Regions from separate parts of the Pseudomonas sp. TE6288 genome, predicted to be linked through region 1. Evidence: predicted binding sites of a transcription regulator. Region 1 holds the regulator's gene; the other holds the start of a gene.
What was found. Region 1 encodes FliA, which starts transcription of late flagellar genes. Its sites were predicted from a motif close to CTAAAGTTTNNNNNNNNNNNGCCGNTAA; they were not measured.
Positions count from the first base shown of each region.

Region 1 (8,268 bases):
CCGTTGGTCGACCGCAATCAAGGGGGGCAGTTGCTTGCGCGCATCAAGGGCGTGCGCAAGAAGCTCTCCCAGGACCTGGGCTTCCTCATGCCCACCGTGCATATCCGCGACAACCTCGACCTGCAGCCCAGCGCCTACCGCCTGACGCTGATGGGTGTGATTCTGGCCGAGGCCGAGATCTACCCGGATCGGGAGCTTGCGATCAATCCGGGCCAGGTGTTCGGTGCCCTCAACGGCATCGCCTCACGAGATCCGGCATTTGGCCTGGAGGCAGTATGGATCGATGTCGGTCAGCGTGCCCAGGCGCAATCGCTGGGCTATACGGTGGTGGACGCCAGCACCGTGGTCGCCACCCACCTCAACCAGATACTGCAGAAGCACTGTCACGAACTGATCGGGCACGAGGAGGTGGTGCAACTGCTGCAGGTGCTGGCCAAGGTCTCGCCGAAACTGGCGGAGGAGGTGGTGCCGGGCGTCATTTCCTTGTCGGGCCTGCTCAAGGTCCTGCAGGCACTGCTCGCCGAACAGGTGCCGGTGCGTGACATCCGCAGCATTGCCGAAGCCATCGCCAACAACGCGGCGAAGAGTCAAGATACCGCCGCGCTGGTGGCGGTGGTGCGCGTCGGGTTGTCCCGCGCCATCGTGCAAAGCATTGTCGGCGTTGAGTCCGAGCTGCCTGTGATCACCTTGGAGCCAAGGTTGGAACAGATCTTGCTCAATAGTCTGCAAAGGGCCGGGCAGGGTCAGGAAGATGGTGTTCTTCTTGAGCCGAGCATGGCCGAAAAGCTTCAGCGTTCGTTGATCGAGGCAGCCCAGCGCCAGGAAATGCAGGGCCAGCCGGCCATCCTTCTGGTAGCCGGCCCGATCCGCGCCATGCTGTCGCGCTTCGGCCGCCTGGCTGTACCGAATTTGCATGTTTTGGCGTATCAGGAAATACCTGACAACAAGCAAGTCACCATCGTTGCCACCGTGGGCCCGAACGGCTGAGGTAGTGGGTTATGCAAGTTAAGCGTTTTTTTGCCGCCGATATGCGTCAGGCCATGAAGCTGGTCCGGGATGAGCTCGGCTCCGACGCCGCCATCATCGGCAACCGGCGCATTGCCGGCGGTGTCGAGCTGACGGCTGCGCTGGACTACAAGCTGTCCGCCCTGGCCCCGCGCGTGCCCAACGCAGAGCTCGAAGACGAGCTGCGCAAGACCCAGTCGCGCATCGTTACCGCCCAGGCCGAACTGACCGGGCGTGGCGATGCCGTCGAAGGCGGCAACCGGCAATTGTTCGCCGGGCAGCCGCTGACCGCCTCGGAGCCGCTGATCGAGCCTCATGTCGACGAGCCCGCGCCGGTTGCCGCGCCAGCCTCGGCACCCGTTGATCCACGTCTGTTCGATGCCATGCGTTTCGAACTGACCGGCTTGCGCGAGCTGCTTGAAGTCCAGCTCGGTTCGCTCGCCTGGAGCCAGCTGCAAGGCAGCAAGCCGCAGCAGGCCAACCTCTGGCGCCGGCTTCAGCGCCTCGGCCTTTCCGGTGGCCTGGCCCGCGAACTGCTCGACCTCACTGCCGGGATCGAAGAACCACGCCATGCCTGGCGCATGGTCCTGGCGCACCTGGCGCGGATGATCGACGTGCCCGAGATCGAACCGATCGAGGAGGGCGGAGTGATCGCCATGGTCGGCCCGGCTGGCATGGGCAAGACCACCACGCTGGCCAAGCTGGCCGCCCGCTATGTGCTCAAGTACGGCGCGAACAACCTGGCGCTGGTGAGCATGGACAGCTTCCGCATTGGCGCCCAGGAACAGCTCAAGACGCTGGGCCGCATCCTCAATGTGCCGGTCACCTACGTCGACCCGGGCGAGTCGCTGGCCCAGGCCCTGGAGCCGCTGCTGCGCAAACGTGTGGTGCTGATCGACACCGCCGGCCTGCAGGCCAGCGACCCGGCGCTGCGCATGCAGCTCGAGACCCTGGCCGGGCGCGGCATCGCCGCAAAGAATTACCTGGTGCTGGCGACCACCAGCCAGAAGCAGGTGCTCACCGCCGCCTACCATAGCTACAAGCGCTGCGGCCTGGCCGGGTGCATCCTGACCAAACTCGACGAAACGGCCTGCCTCGGCGAAGTGCTGAGCCTGGCAATCAGTCATGAATTGCCGGTGGCCTATCTGACCGATGGGCCGCGCATTCCCGACGACCTGCAGCTACCGCGCAAGCACCAGTTGGTAAGCCGCGCAGTCAGTGTGCAATTGCAGGAAGAGCCCAGCGACGAGGCCATGGCCGACATGTTCGCTGATCTGTACCACAACCCTGGCAAGCGCGCGGGTTGAGGGTGAATACTGTGCAAAGTACCTACATCATGGGGTTGCCCGGCCGGACCGTGGCCTTGAATGTTCAGCCCCTCATGTGGCCTGGGTCCAAGCGAGACAAGGTAAAGAACAGACATGGGTAGCATGCATCCCGTACAGGTGATCGCCGTGACCGGTGGCAAAGGTGGCGTCGGCAAGACTAACGTTTCAGTGAACCTGTCCCTGGCGCTGGCCGAACTCGGCCGCCGGGTGATGTTGCTGGATGCCGACCTGGGCCTGGCCAATGTCGACGTTCTGTTGGGGCTCACGCCCAAGCGCACCCTCGCCGACGTGATCGAAGGCCGTTGCGAGCTGCGTGATGTGCTGTTGCAGGGGCCGGGTGGTGTGCGCATCGTCCCGGCGGCCTCCGGCACGCAGAGCATGGTGCACCTGGCGCCCGCGCAACACGCCGGCCTGATCCAGGCCTTCAGCGACATCGGCGACAACCTCGATGTGCTGGTGATCGACACGGCTGCGGGTATCGGTGACTCGGTGGTCAGTTTCGTTCGCGCCGCCCAGGAAGTGCTGCTGGTGGTGTGCGACGAGCCGACCTCGATCACCGACGCCTATGCGCTGATCAAGCTGCTCAACCGCGATTACGGGATGAATCGATTCCGTGTGCTGGCCAACATGGCCCAGAGCCCGCAGGAAGGCCGCAACCTTTTCGCCAAGTTGACCAAGGTCACGGACCGCTTCCTCGACGTCGCCCTACAATACGTCGGTGCCGTGCCTTACGACGAATGCGTGCGCAAGGCCGTGCAGAAGCAGCGGGCGGTCTATGAGGCCTTCCCTCGGTCCAAGTGCGCGCTGGCGTTCAAGGCCATCGCGCAGAAGGTCGACAGCTGGCCGCTGCCTGCCAACCCGCGTGGGCACCTGGAATTCTTTGTCGAGCGCCTGGTGCAGCCCACCAGTGCAGGGCCGGTGCTATGAACGCGAGCGGTTTCAAGATGTACAGCAAGGCCGCCAAGGATGCGCAGTACGAGCTGATCGAACGCTATGCGCCGTTGGTCAAGCGTATCGCCTATCACCTGCTGGCGCGCTTGCCGGCCAACGTCCAGGTCGAGGATCTGATCCAGGCCGGGATGATCGGCTTGCTGGAAGTGGCCAACAAATACGATGCCAGCAAGGGTGCCAGTTTCGAAACCTACGCCGGTATCCGTATTCGCGGCGCCATGCTCGACGAGGTGCGCAAGGGCGATTGGGCGCCACGTTCGGTACACCGCAATACGCGCATGGTCAGTGACGCGATCCGCTGTGTCGAAGCAAAGACTGGCCGCGACGCTAAAGATCACGAGGTTGCTGCCGAACTCCAATTGAGTCTCGATGATTACTACGGGATTTTGAATGACACCTTGGGCAGCCGCCTGTTCAGTTTCGACGATCTGCTGCAGGACGGCGAACATGAAGGGCTGCACGAGGACGGAGCCAGCGGCCAGCTGGAGCCGGCGCGTGACCTGGAAGACGAGCGCTTCCAGGCTGCGCTGGCCGATGCGATCGCCAACCTGCCGGAGCGCGAACGCCTGGTCCTGGCGCTGTACTACGACGAAGAGCTGAACCTCAAGGAAATCGGTGAGGTGCTGGGGGTCAGCGAATCGCGTGTCAGCCAGTTGCACAGCCAGTGCGCCGCGCGTTTGCGCAGCCGCCTTGGGGAGTGGCGGGCACGTTGAACCCGGGTTCAGTGCAGTCGTTTTTTTTGTAGTGCCGAATTGATTGAGCGCGCGCTCGGCGCCGAGCGCGTTTAAGACTGCTTGGAGGTCTAATTGAACAAAGACATGAAAATCCTCATCGTTGACGACTTTTCGACGATGCGGCGGATCATCAAGAACCTGTTGCGTGACCTGGGGTTCACCAACGTCAAGGAAGCTGATGACGGCAACACGGCACTGCCGATGCTCACCAGCGAGCATTTTGACTTTCTGGTGACCGACTGGAACATGCCGGGCATGACTGGTATCGACCTGCTGCGCGCCGTTCGCGCCGACGAGCGCCTCAAGCACCTGCCGGTGCTGATGGTCACCGCGGAAGCCAAGCGCGAGCAGATCATCGAAGCTGCCCAGGCCGGCGTGAACGGCTATGTGGTCAAGCCTTTCACCGCCCTGGCGCTGAAAGAAAAGATCGAAAAGATCTTCGAACGCGTCAACGGCTGAGTCACGTCTGGGGGGCGCAATGGAGTCAACCAACAACTCTTTGGGTGAGTTCGAATCAACCCTGAAGAAGCATGCGCAGGAGCTGGTCGAGAGCCTGGAGCGCGGCCGCTTCGGTGAGGCGGTGCAGCTGATCCACCAACTGAACCAGACCCGCGACCGCGGGCTGTACCAGGAAGTCGGCAAGCTCACCCGCGAACTGCACAGTGCAATCGTCAACTTCCAGATCGACCCGGCCATGCCGCAGGCCGAGGAAGTGTCGCAGATTACCGATGCCGCCGAGCGCCTCTCCTACGTGGTCCGTCTGACCGAAGGTGCGGCCAACCGCACCATGGACCTGGCGGAGGCGTGCACCCCGGTGCTCAACGACCTCGCCGCCGAGGCCCAGAGCCTGTCCGCCGACTGGCAGCGCTTCATGCGTCGCGAAGTGGCGGCGCCGGAGTTCCGTGAGCTGGTCAAGCGTGTGGACAGTTTCCTGACGCACAGCGCCGAAGGTAATCAGAAGGTCGCCGGCCATATCAACGATATTGTCCTGGCCCAGGATTATCAGGATCTCACCGGCCAGGTGATCAAACGGGTGACCACCCTGGTCACCGAAGTCGAAAGCAATCTGCTCAAGCTCGTGCTGATGGCAAGCCAGGTCGACCGCTTTGCCGGTATCGAACATGACCACCAGCAGCTGCGTGCTGAAAAAGATCAAGAAAAACATCCGACTCGGGGTGAAGGTCCGCAGATTCATGCCGATAAGCGTGAAGACGTCGTGTCCAGCCAGGACGATGTCGACGATCTGTTGTCCAGCCTGGGTTTTTAAGGAGCACGTTTAATGAGCTTCGGCGCCGATGAAGAAATCCTTCAGGATTTCCTGGTAGAAGCCGGCGAAATCCTCGAGCAACTGTCCGAGCAATTGGTCGAGCTGGAAAGCCGGCCCGATGATGCGGACCTGCTCAACGCGATTTTCCGCGGTTTCCACACTGTAAAAGGGGGCGCCGGCTTCCTTCAGCTCAATGAGTTGGTGGAGTGCTGCCACATTGCCGAGAACGTGTTCGACATCCTGCGCAAAGGTGAGCGCCGGGTCGACGCGGAACTGATGGACGTGGTGCTCGAAGCACTCGACACGGTCAACAGCATGTTCGGCCAGGTGCGCGAGCGCACCGACGTCACGCCGGCCACCCGTGAGCTGCTGGCGGCGCTGTCGCGCCTGGCCGAGCCCGCTGGCGCCGACGAACCGGCCCCGGTCGAGGTGGCTGTTGTCGCCGAAGCGCCGGCTGCCGAGCCCGACATCACCGACACCGAGTTCGAGCAACTGCTCGATTCGCTTGATGCAGTCAAGGCTGAAGCCCAGGTTCACGAGCAATTGCAGGGTGAGCAGGTCAGCGCGGGTGGTGACGAGATTACCGACGCCGAATTCGAGTCGTTGCTCGACCAGCTGCACGGCAAAGGCCAGTTCTCGCCCGATGCCGCTGCCAGTGAGCCAGCGGCCGTTGCCCCTGCCAGTGATGAGATCACCGACGACGAGTTCGAGTCGCTGCTCGATCAGTTGCACGGCAAGGGCACCTTCGCCGTCGATGCATTGCCTGGCGTCGCTGCGCCTGCAGCCACCGCGGCACCAGCGGCGGCTGACGAGAGCATCACCGAACACGAATTCGAGGCGTTGCTCGACCAGTTGCACGGCAAGGGCAAGTTCTCTGGCGAGGCGGTTGTGGCCGAGGCGCCAGCCGCCGCCGTCGCCGCGCCTGTCGCGGCCAAGGCCGAAGCCAAGCCGGTTGCCAAACCTGCGCCGACGCCTGCTTCCGCGCCAGCCGCCGCCAAGCCTGCCGCACCGGCCCGGGCGCCGGCGCCGGCCGCCGACAAGCATGGCGCCAGCGAGGCGGAGACTACCGTGCGGGTCGACACCGCGCGTCTGGACGAGATCATGAACATGGTCGGTGAGCTGGTGCTGGTGCGTAACCGCCTGGTGCGCCTGGGGCTCAACAGCGGTGACGAGGCCATGTCCAAGGCCGTGTCCAACCTCGATGTGGTCACCGCCGACCTGCAGACCGCAGTCATGAAGACGCGCATGCAGCCGATCAAGAAGGTTTTCGGGCGTTTCCCACGCCTGGTTCGCGACCTGGCCCGCCAACTCAAAAAAGAGATCAACCTGGAGCTGGTCGGCGAAGAAACCGACCTGGACAAGAACCTGGTCGAGGCCCTGGCCGACCCGTTGGTGCACTTGGTGCGCAACGCCGTCGACCATGGCGTCGAGATGCCCGACGAACGCGAGGCTTCCGGCAAGTCGCGCATGGGTCGGGTGGTGCTGTCCGCCGAACAGGAAGGTGACCACATCCTGCTGTCGATTTCCGATGACGGCAAGGGCATGGACCCGAGCATCCTGCGCGCCAAGGCCGTGGAAAAGGGCCTGATGGACAAGGACGCGGCCGACCGCCTGAGCGAGTCGGACTGCTACAACCTGATCTTCGCCCCGGGGTTCTCGACCAAGACCGAGATTTCCGACGTGTCCGGCCGCGGCGTCGGCATGGACGTGGTGAAGACCAAGATTTCCCAGCTCAACGGCTCGATCAACATCTTCTCGGCCAAGGGCCAGGGCTCGAAGATCGTCATCAAGGTGCCGCTGACCCTGGCGATCATGCCGACGCTGATGGTGATGCTGGCCAACCAGGCGTTCGCCTTCCCGCTGGTCAACGTCAACGAGATCTTCCACCTCGACCTGTCGCGCACCAACGTGGTCGACGGCCAGGAAGTGGTGATCGTACGCGACAAGGCGCTGCCGCTGTTCTACCTCAAGCGCTGGCTGGTCCAGGACCACGAGCACGAGGAGCAGCACGAAGGTCATGTGGTGATCCTGTCGGTTGGCACCCAGCGCATTGGCTTCGTGGTCGACCAGTTGGTCGGCCAGGAAGAAGTGGTGATCAAGCCGCTGGGCAAGATGCTGCAGGGAACCCCGGGCATGTCCGGCGCGACCATCACCGGTGACGGCCGTATCGCGCTGATCCTCGACGTCCCGAGCATGCTCAAGCGTTACGCCGCCCGGCGTATTTGATTTCGGTGGCGCGCCCAGGCGGGTGCGCCGCCTAACGGAGTGTTTATGGCAGTCAAGGTCCTGGTGGTGGATGATTCCGGTTTCTTCCGCCGCCGTGTCTCGGAAATTCTCGCGTCCGACCCGACGATCCAGGTGGTGGGTACGGCGACCAACGGCAAGGAAGCGATCGACCAGGCGCTGGCGCTCAAGCCCGATGTCATCACCATGGACTATGAAATGCCCATGATGGACGGCATCACCGCGGTGCGTCACATCATGCAGCGCTGCCCGACGCCGGTATTGATGTTCTCCTCGCTGACCCATGAAGGCGCCCGCGTCACCCTCGACGCCCTGGATGCCGGTGCGGTCGACTACCTGCCGAAGAACTTCGAAGATATCTCGCGCAATCCGGAGAAGGTCAAGCAGATGCTCTGCGAGAAGGTCCACACCATCTCGCGCAGCAACCGCCGTTTCAGCGCCTATTCCAGCCCGGCCCCGGCCGCGGCGCCGGCCAGCAGCCAGGCCCCGGCCAGCAGCTTTGCCGGCACCGCGCCTGCGCGCACTGCCGCCCCGGCCCGCGCCGCTGCGCCGGCTGCCACGCATTCGCCGGCGCCCAAGCGCAAGCCGTACAAGCTGGTTGCCATCGGCACCTCCACGGGCGGCCCGGTGGCGCTGCAGCGGGTGCTGACCCAACTGCCCGCCGGTTTCCCGGCGCCGATCGTGCTGATCCAGCACATGCCGGCTGCCTTCACCAAGGCCTTCGCCGAGCGTTTGGACA
Region 1 is NZ_JBSSEW010000014.1:61,669-69,936, reverse strand. It holds gene flhA (flagellar biosynthesis protein FlhA) at 1-987, shown strand, start outside; gene flhF (flagellar biosynthesis protein FlhF) at 999-2,312, shown strand; gene fleN (flagellar synthesis regulator FleN) at 2,427-3,260, shown strand; gene fliA (RNA polymerase sigma factor FliA) at 3,257-3,997, shown strand; gene ACVWY1_RS16160 (chemotaxis response regulator CheY) at 4,103-4,477, shown strand; gene ACVWY1_RS16155 (protein phosphatase CheZ) at 4,497-5,285, shown strand; gene ACVWY1_RS16150 (chemotaxis protein CheA) at 5,298-7,511, shown strand; gene ACVWY1_RS16145 (protein-glutamate methylesterase/protein-glutamine glutaminase) at 7,557-8,268, shown strand, end outside.

Region 2 (8,268 bases), on a different contig from region 1:
CCCATGAGCTGAACCTGCAGGCGCGCTACACGCCGATCTCCGAGGCCGACTACCAGCACTGGGCTGACAGCCAGGGCGAGCCCCGCCACATCGTCACCCTGCTCAGCCGCCGGGTCACTCCCCAGCAGTTGCAGCGGGTCAGCGCCATCATCAGCCAGTACGGCCTGACCATCGAGCGCATCGAGCGCCTGTCGGCCCGCGTGGCGCTGGATGTCCAGACCGAGAAGGGCAAATCCGCGCTGGAAATCTCCGTGCGTGGCGAAGCCAGCGATGCCCAGGCCTTGCGCGCCGACTTCTTCGCCCTGTCCGAAGAGCTGAACATCGACATCGCCTTCCAGCGCGACGACCTGTTCCGCCGCAACCGCCGTCTGGCGGTGTTCGACATGGATTCGACGCTGATCGAGGCCGAAGTCATCGACGAGCTGGCCAAGGCTGCCGGTGTCGGTGAGCAGGTGGCGGCGATCACCGAGCGCGCGATGCGTGGCGAGCTGGATTTCCGGGCCAGCTTCAAAGAGCGCATGGCGCTGCTCAAGGGCCTGGACGTGGGCGTACTGGACCAGATTGGCGCCTCGCTGCGCCTGACCGAGGGCGCCGAGCACCTGTTCGCCGAGCTCAAGCGCCTGGGCTACAAGACTGCGATCCTTTCCGGCGGCTTCTCCTACTTCGCCAAGCAGGTGCAGGCGCGCCTTGGTATCGACTACGTGTTCGCCAACGAGCTTGAAGTGGTGGATGGCAAGGTCACCGGCGTGGCCGTCGAGCCGATCGTCGATGCCCAGCGCAAGGCCGATCTGCTGCAACAACTGGCCGGTGAAGAAGGTCTGCAGCTCGAGCAGACCATTGCCGTCGGCGATGGCGCCAACGACCTGCCGATGCTGTCCCTGGCCGGCCTGGGTGTGGCGTTCCGCGCCAAGCCGCTGGTGCGTCAGTCGGCCAAGCAGGCGATCTCGACCCTGGGTCTGGATGGTGTGCTGTACCTGCTCGGCGTACGCGATCGCGAAGCACGCGGTTGATCTTGAGCCCTGGGGCTGCGCTGCAGCCCTTTCGCCGGAAAGCCGGCTCCCACAGAGGTTTGCGTTGTTACTGTGGGAGCCGGCTTGCCGGCGATGGACCGCGTAGCGGTCCCAATGAAAAAGGCCCTGCTGAGCAGGGCCTTTCTTGTTGCAGCAGTCAATCAGGCCTGGGCCGGCTGCGCCAGTAGCTCACCCATGCGCACGGCGGAGCCGGCACCGAGGCTCTCGGCCCACTTCACCTGCTCTGGCCCGAACAGCACGATGGCGGTGGAGCCCAGCTTGAAACGGCCCAGTTCGGCGCCTTTCTCCAGATGGATCGGCGCACGGCTGGCGTCGTCATAGCGGAAGGTCTTCAGCTCGCGCTTCGGCGGCGTGACCAGGCCGGCCCAGACAGTCTCGATCGAGGCGACGATCATCGCGCCGACCAGTACCACGGCCATCGGGCCGCGCTCGGTGTCGAACAGGCAGACCACGCGCTCGTTACGTGCGAACAGCTCCGGTACGTTCTCTGCGGTGGTCTGGTTGACCGAGAACAGCCGGCCCGGCACATAGACCATTTCGCGTAGGGTGCCGGCCAGCGGCATGTGCACGCGGTGGTAGTCCTTGGGCGAAAGGTAGATAGTGGCGAACTCGCCGCCCATGAACGGCGCGGCCAGGGCCGGGTCGCCGCCGAGCAGCTCCAGGGCGCTGTAGCCGTGGCCCTTGGCCTGGAAGATGCGGCCGTGCTCGATCGGGCCGAGCTGGCTGACCGCGCCGTCGGCCGGGCAGAGGATCGCGCCGGGGGTCTCGTCCAGCGGGCGGGCGCCGGGCTTGAGGGCGCGGGTGAAGAAGGCGTTGAAGTGCTCGTAGGCGCTGAGGTCTTCGACCAGTGCCTCGGACATGTTCACCTGGTAGCGCTTGGCGAACCAGGCGGTGAAGGCGTTCTTGAACCAGCGTGCGCGGCACTCGGCGACGCAGCCGGCCAGCCGCGACAGCAGGTGGTGCGGCAGCAGGTACTGGCTGATGATGAACAAGCGGGATTTCATTGAGCGTCCTTAAACTTCGACGGGCGTGTCGGGGTGGTTGCCCCATTCGCCCCAGGAACCGGCATAGCCCTTCACCCGTGGATAGCCGAGGGCCTTGGCCACGAGGTAGGTGAAGCCGGAGCGGTGGTGGGTCTGGCAATGGGTGATCACTTCCTTGTCGGGGGTGATGCCCAGGTTTTGCAGGACTTCGGCGATATCCTCGCGGATGCGCAGGTGGTCGTTGAGGTCCATGCCGGCGGTCCACTCGAAGTTGATCGCGCCGGGAATATGCCCGCCTTTGGCAGCCAGCACTTTCTCGCCGCTGTATTCCAGTGGTCCGCGCGCGTCCCAGATGACCAGGTCGGCGGCGCCCAGGCGGCTTTGCAGGTACTCGCGGGTGGCGGTGGGCTCCGGGTGCAGGCGCAGGTTCACCGCGCCGCCCATGCTGGCGGGCACCTCGGTGGACAGTTTGTCCGCCGGCCAGGCCTGTATGCCGCCGTTCAGGTAGTGATAGCGCTGGTGGCCAATCACGTCGAGCAGCCAGATGAAACGGCCGGCCCAGCCGCCGCCTTCGTCGTCGTAGACCACATAGACCGCATCGTCGCGATGACCGAGTTCGGCGAACAGCTTTTCCAGGTCGGCGCGTGCCGGCAGCAGGCCAGGTGCAGGCGGCTGTCCCAGCTGGGTGCGCTTGGGATCGACGAAGCGCGCCCCGGGGATGTGGCCGCTGCCATAGCGGTTGGCGCTGGTCAGGTCGACCAGGATCAGTTGCGGCGATTCCAGGCGCGGCAGCAGGTCCTCGGCTTCGATCACCAGGGGCAAGCCGGAAAAGTCAGTCATCCACGGTCTCCAGGGTGCAAAGGGGGCGATTGTAGCGCAAGGCAATCATGAATGGCGGTTGCCGAAGAGGGCCAGGGCGCGCTCGATGCATTGCACGGTTTTACCGAATGCCTGCACGCTGACATCGGCCAGCGGTTTGCCGTCCAGGTCCGCCACCGCCAGCATCAGCACCTGGTCGCCGACCGCCAGCGAGCGCAGCAGCAGGTGTTCGCTGCGGAAGAATGCGCGCAGTGGCGCCGGCAGCAGTGCGGTGAACTGGGCGTGATTTTCGGGCGTCAGGCGCAATTGCCCGGCCTTGCTCATCAGTTTCTGCAGGAGTTTGTTCTGCGCGATCGGCAACGCAATGACGCCGGCTTCCTTGGGCAGGCCCGCAGTCTGCTGCACCCGCAGGTAGTCGGTAGCCTTGTCCAGGCTCAGCAGCATCAGACGCTGCATGCCGCACGCCAGCAGCGCTTCGCGGGCCTGGGTGGCCAGGTGCACGGTATTGCTGAACGGGCTCGGCTGGGCGAGCAACTCCTGGCACAACCTGCGCCAGCGACCAAGGTCCTCGGTGCTGGGCGGTGGCGGCGTGAGCATGTCCGGGTGTGGACGGCGCTGGTGCCAAGGCCAGATCAGCGCCTCGGCCGGGTGGAACAGGGCATGCCGGGCGTGATGGCGGGCACTGGCCGCGGCCTGCTGGTGAACCTGCTGCTGGACATCGTCCAGCGTGGTCTGCAGATAGAGGGCTGTAAGCAGCTGCCAGCGCAGCAAATGCGGATTGTCCCAGCCGACCTGGGCGGCCAGGGCAAGGCCGTTGGCCAGCAGCACGGTATTCGGGGGCTGGTTGAACCAGCGGCGCAGGGCCGGCTCTTCGTCCAGGCGCTGCTGCTGGACAAGCGGGTCCTGCTCGCGGGCGATGCTTAGCACCTGCGCCAGCTGTTCGCGCTCGTCCATCAGCAGGCGGTAACCCTGGGTCACCCACTCGGGCAGGCGCCAGTGCTCGGCCATGGCCTGGCACAGTAGCATGATGCGCACGCCGAACAGTTGCTGTTCGACTTCAGCGGCTTCCTCGCCCTTGTGGATAACTCGCAGCTCCCAGGTATCCAGCAGCTTGGGATAGACCAGGGCCAGCGGCCACAGGGGCGAGAGGAACAGCAGGCTGCCCCAGTGGATCTCCTGCCACAGGCGCGCCAGGCGGCTGGCGAACAGGCCGTTGGCTTGCTGGGTGGCATGCTGGCTGATCAGCAGGAACTGGCGCAGGACCGGCGGGATCTCGTCGGCCGGCAGCGATGGCAGGCGTGCCAGCAGTTGGCTGACGCGGGCCAGGCCAAGGCGGTTCAGGGCTATTTCCAGGCTCTCGGCCGGTTCGGCCTGGCTGGCGTTGGCCGGGTGGTTGGCCTCGCGCAACACGCAGAGCACCAGCGCGGGGCTATCCTGCATCAGTTCGGCGATATCGCGCAGGGAGCGACGGCTGTCGTTGATAGCCTGCAGCACCCGATCATGGCTCTCTTTCGGCACCGGTACGCGGACCCCGTCGAGCAGCTTGATCCAGGCCTCTAGACTCGACGGAGCCTGACTTGGCACCTTGGTTTCAATTGGCATATTGACATCAGTCCGAACTGGCTTTTCGCAATGAGTGGCTATAGTCTGGCGCAGTTCTGCCGATAAGTAGAAGAAGAGTTTTCAAGCTTCCGTTCCCTATCCTGACCACGACAGCAAGTGCTTCCAACTTATGGCTAAAATTATCGGCATCATCGTCGTATTCGCGAGCGTGCTCGGCGGCTACGTGCTTTCCCACGGCAAGATCGCGGCACTGATCCAGCCGTTTGAAGTGCTGATCATCGGCGGCGCGGCCTTTGGTGCGTTCCTCCAGGCCAACCCTGGTTACATGACCATGCATGTGATCAAGAAGTCGCTGAAGATGTTCGGCACCCGTTTCACCCACACCTTCTACCTGGAAGTGCTGGGCCTGGTGTACGAGATCCTCAACAAGAGCCGTCGTGAAGGCATGATGGCGATCGAAGGCGACATCGAGGACGCCGCGGCCAGCCCGATCTTCGCCAAGTACCCGGCGGTGCTGGGTGATGAGCGCATGACCGCGTTCATCTGCGATTACCTGCGGATCATGTCCACCGGCAACATGGCGCCCCACGAGCTCGAAGGCCTGTTCGACATGGAGCTGCTGAGCATGAAGGAAGAGCTCGAGCACCCGTCCCACGCAGTGACCGGGATCGCCGACGGCATGCCCGGCTTCGGTATCGTCGCGGCGGTACTGGGTATCGTGGTGACCATGGCCTCGCTGGGTGACGGTGACCAGAAGTCCATCGGCCTGCACGTCGGTGCGGCGTTGGTCGGTACCTTCTTCGGTATTCTTGCTGCCTACGGCTTCTTCGGCCCGTTGGCCAATGCCCTGCGCCATGATGCCAAGGAAGAGTTGAACGTCTACGAGGCGATCAAGGCCTCGCTGGTGGCCTCGGCTTCCGGCATGCCGCCGTCGCTGGCGGTCGAGTTCGGTCGCAAGGTGCTGTACCCGGCGCACCGCCCGAGCTTCGCCGAGCTGGAACAAGCAGTACGCGGTCGCTAAGCCATGGAGAACAATCAGCCCATCATCGTCAAGCGCGTCAAGCGCTTTGGCGACGGCCATCACGGCGGCGCCTGGAAAATCGCCTTCGCCGACTTCGCCACGGCGATGATGGCGTTCTTCCTGGTGCTGTGGTTGCTGTCGACCGCCACGCCTGAGCAGAAGATCGCAATCGCCGGTTACTTCAAGGACCCGATCGGTTTCTCCGAAAGCGGTACGCCCTACATCATCGATCTGGGTGGCTCGCCAGAACTGGCACCGGAAAAGACCATCAACCCGGAAGTGAAGTCCGAGCCGACGCCGGATACCAGCCTGCAACTGGACAAGGATCAGGTCGAGACCATGGCCGAGCAGGTCGAGCGCGAGCGCCTCGAGCTGCTGCTGCAGGAGCTGCAGAACAAGGTCGAGGAAAACCCGCAGCTGCAGAAGTTCAAGGACCAGATCCTGTTCGAGATCACCCAGGACGGCCTGCGCATCCAGATCATGGATGCCGAGAACCGGCCGATGTTCGACCTGGGCAGCGCACGCCTGCAGCCGTACTTCGAAGACATCCTGCTGGCCATGGCCGACACCATCAAGGCGGTGCCGAACAAGATCAGCATCAGTGGCCATACCGATGCCAAGCCGTACTCCGGTACCGGCGATTTCGGTAACTGGGAGCTGTCGGCCAACCGCGCGAATGCGGCGCGTCGTGCATTGGTCGCTGGGGGCTATCCGGATGAGCAGGTGGCCCGCGTGGTCGGTTATGCTTCGTCGTCGCTGTTCGACCGTGCCAACCCGTTCAACCCGGTCAACCGCCGTATCGACATCATCGTCCTCACCAAAAAGGCGCAGCGCGATATCGAGGGTGAACAGGGCAAGCCGGAGGCTGCGCCGCCTGCCGCTGACACACCGCCTGCGAGCGCAGCGCCAGGTGCGGCCGCGACACCGGGCGATACGCCGATGCAGCCGCGTGAGCTGCGCCAGAAGCTGAACATCTTCGAAGATGGCGTATTGAAGATGGACGAGGCCAAAGACCAGTAAGTAACAGGGGCCGCTTTGCGGCCCCGATGCATTCAGAACCCCCGCCTGATCTTGGCCTTGAGATCGGCATGGAAGAAATCCGCATTGTCCCTGTCCGACACTGCGCCGCCCCCGGCCGGCGAAGCCATGGCCCGGCCAAAGGTCTGTTCGTCATGATAGGCGCGCACGAACAGGTCGATATGCTCTCGCTCCCGCATTACTGGCCACTTGCCCAAGCGCTGCGGCAGGTCAGTCGAGCCAGCATGGTAGAAAGTCACCCGCCGATGCGCCATGGCCGCAGCGCCCAGTAGCCAGGCCGTCCACCAGCCTTCGGCATGGGCCTCGCAGAGCACTCCGATCCAGTGAGTGGCATCGGCCATGTGTTGGCAAAAGCTGCCATGCAGGTCGTCGTGGGTCTGCCCTTCACTGTCGAAGGGGACGAGTTGGGTGGGAATGCCTTCTAGTAGCAGCCACTCGTTCAGGATGAAGGCATCGAGCCGTTCGTTCTGGTGGTAACTGATGAATACCGGCATCTGTGCTGCCCTCCCTGATCAATACCGATGACAAGGCCATGACCATCAGGGAAAGCAGCTGGAGGGACAATAGGCGACCGCAATACCGGAGCGGTCCTACCTACTCCGGTAAAATTTCCTACGATGCTGGCGTGTTTGCCGCCACCTCAATAGGTGTCTTCCGGCAAGCTGGCGATGATCGAACGGTAGCTGTTCATTCGTTGTTGAGTAACGCTGCCGTCCTCCAGGGCCTTGAGCAGCGCACAGCCAGGTTCGCGGTCATGCTTGCAGTCGCGGAAGCGGCAGTTGCCGATCAGTTCGCGGAATTCGATGAAGCCATCTTCGACATCATCACGGCTGACATGGCCCAGACCGAATTCGCGGATGCCCGGCGAGTCGATCAGGTCGCCGCCATTGGGGAAGTGATAGAGGCGCGCGGTGGTGGTGGTGTGAGTGCCCTGGCCGGACCATTCCGACAGGTCGCCGACACGGGTGCCTGCATCAGGCAGCAGGCTGTTGACCAGCGAGGACTTGCCCACGCCCGACTGGCCGACGAACACGCTGATATGGCCGTCTAGTGTCTGCTGCAGGCGCTGCATGCCATCGCCCTGGTGCGCGGAAACCTCCAGCAGCGGGTAACCCAGGCCGCGGTAGACCTCGAGCATGGCGTTGAGAGTCGGGGCGTTCTCGTCGTTGATCAGATCGGCCTTGTTCAGCAGCAGCAGCGGGCGGATGCCGGCATGCTCGGCGGCGACCAGGTAACGGTCGATCAGGTTGGGATGCGGTTCGGGCGCAGGGGCGAAGACAATGACGATCAGGTCGACGTTGGCCGCCACCGGCTTGAGCTGGCCATGGTTGTTCGGCCGGCACAGCTCGGTGCTGCGCGGCATCTGCGCGACAATCACGCCGATCCCCTGGTTGCCAGCGCGCCAGACCACACGGTCGCCGGTCACCAGCGCCGGCAGGTTGGCCCGCAGGTGGCAGCGGAACACCTGGCCCGCAACCTCGCCGTCCTGGGCCTCGACCTCGACCTGCACGCCGAAGTGGGCAATCACCAGGCCCAGTTGCTCTGGCCCCAGGTCGCCGCCTTCCAGTTCCTGCAGCACGTGCTGCTCGCGTTTGGCGGCGCGGGCGGCGCGCTCACCCTGGATCTTTTCGATGCGCCAGTTCTGGCGGCGGTTGAGCTGGCGTTTGGCCATGAAGGTTCCGAGTAGGCGGGGCAGAAAGAAAACGGCGGGCAGTTTAGCACGGCACGCCCACGAGCTGCCCCGCTAGGCTAATATGACGGGCTATTCGAGGAGCCTTTTCATGCAGAACCCACAGAATCTGATCTGGATCGA
Region 2 is NZ_JBSSEW010000011.1:170,273-178,540, reverse strand. It holds gene serB (phosphoserine phosphatase SerB) at 1-1,010, shown strand, start outside; gene asd (archaetidylserine decarboxylase) at 1,172-2,035, opposite strand; gene rhdA (thiosulfate sulfurtransferase) at 2,045-2,854, opposite strand; gene ACVWY1_RS13605 (HDOD domain-containing protein) at 2,900-4,435, opposite strand; gene motA (flagellar motor stator protein MotA) at 4,566-5,417, shown strand; gene motB (flagellar motor protein MotB) at 5,421-6,437, shown strand; gene ACVWY1_RS13590 (molecular chaperone Tir) at 6,470-6,949, opposite strand; gene rsgA (small ribosomal subunit biogenesis GTPase RsgA) at 7,096-8,127, opposite strand; gene orn (oligoribonuclease) at 8,237-8,268, shown strand, end outside.
Region 2: motA (flagellar motor stator protein MotA) is a predicted target of FliA. The motif match lies at 4,474-4,501, and genes of this name have one in related genera.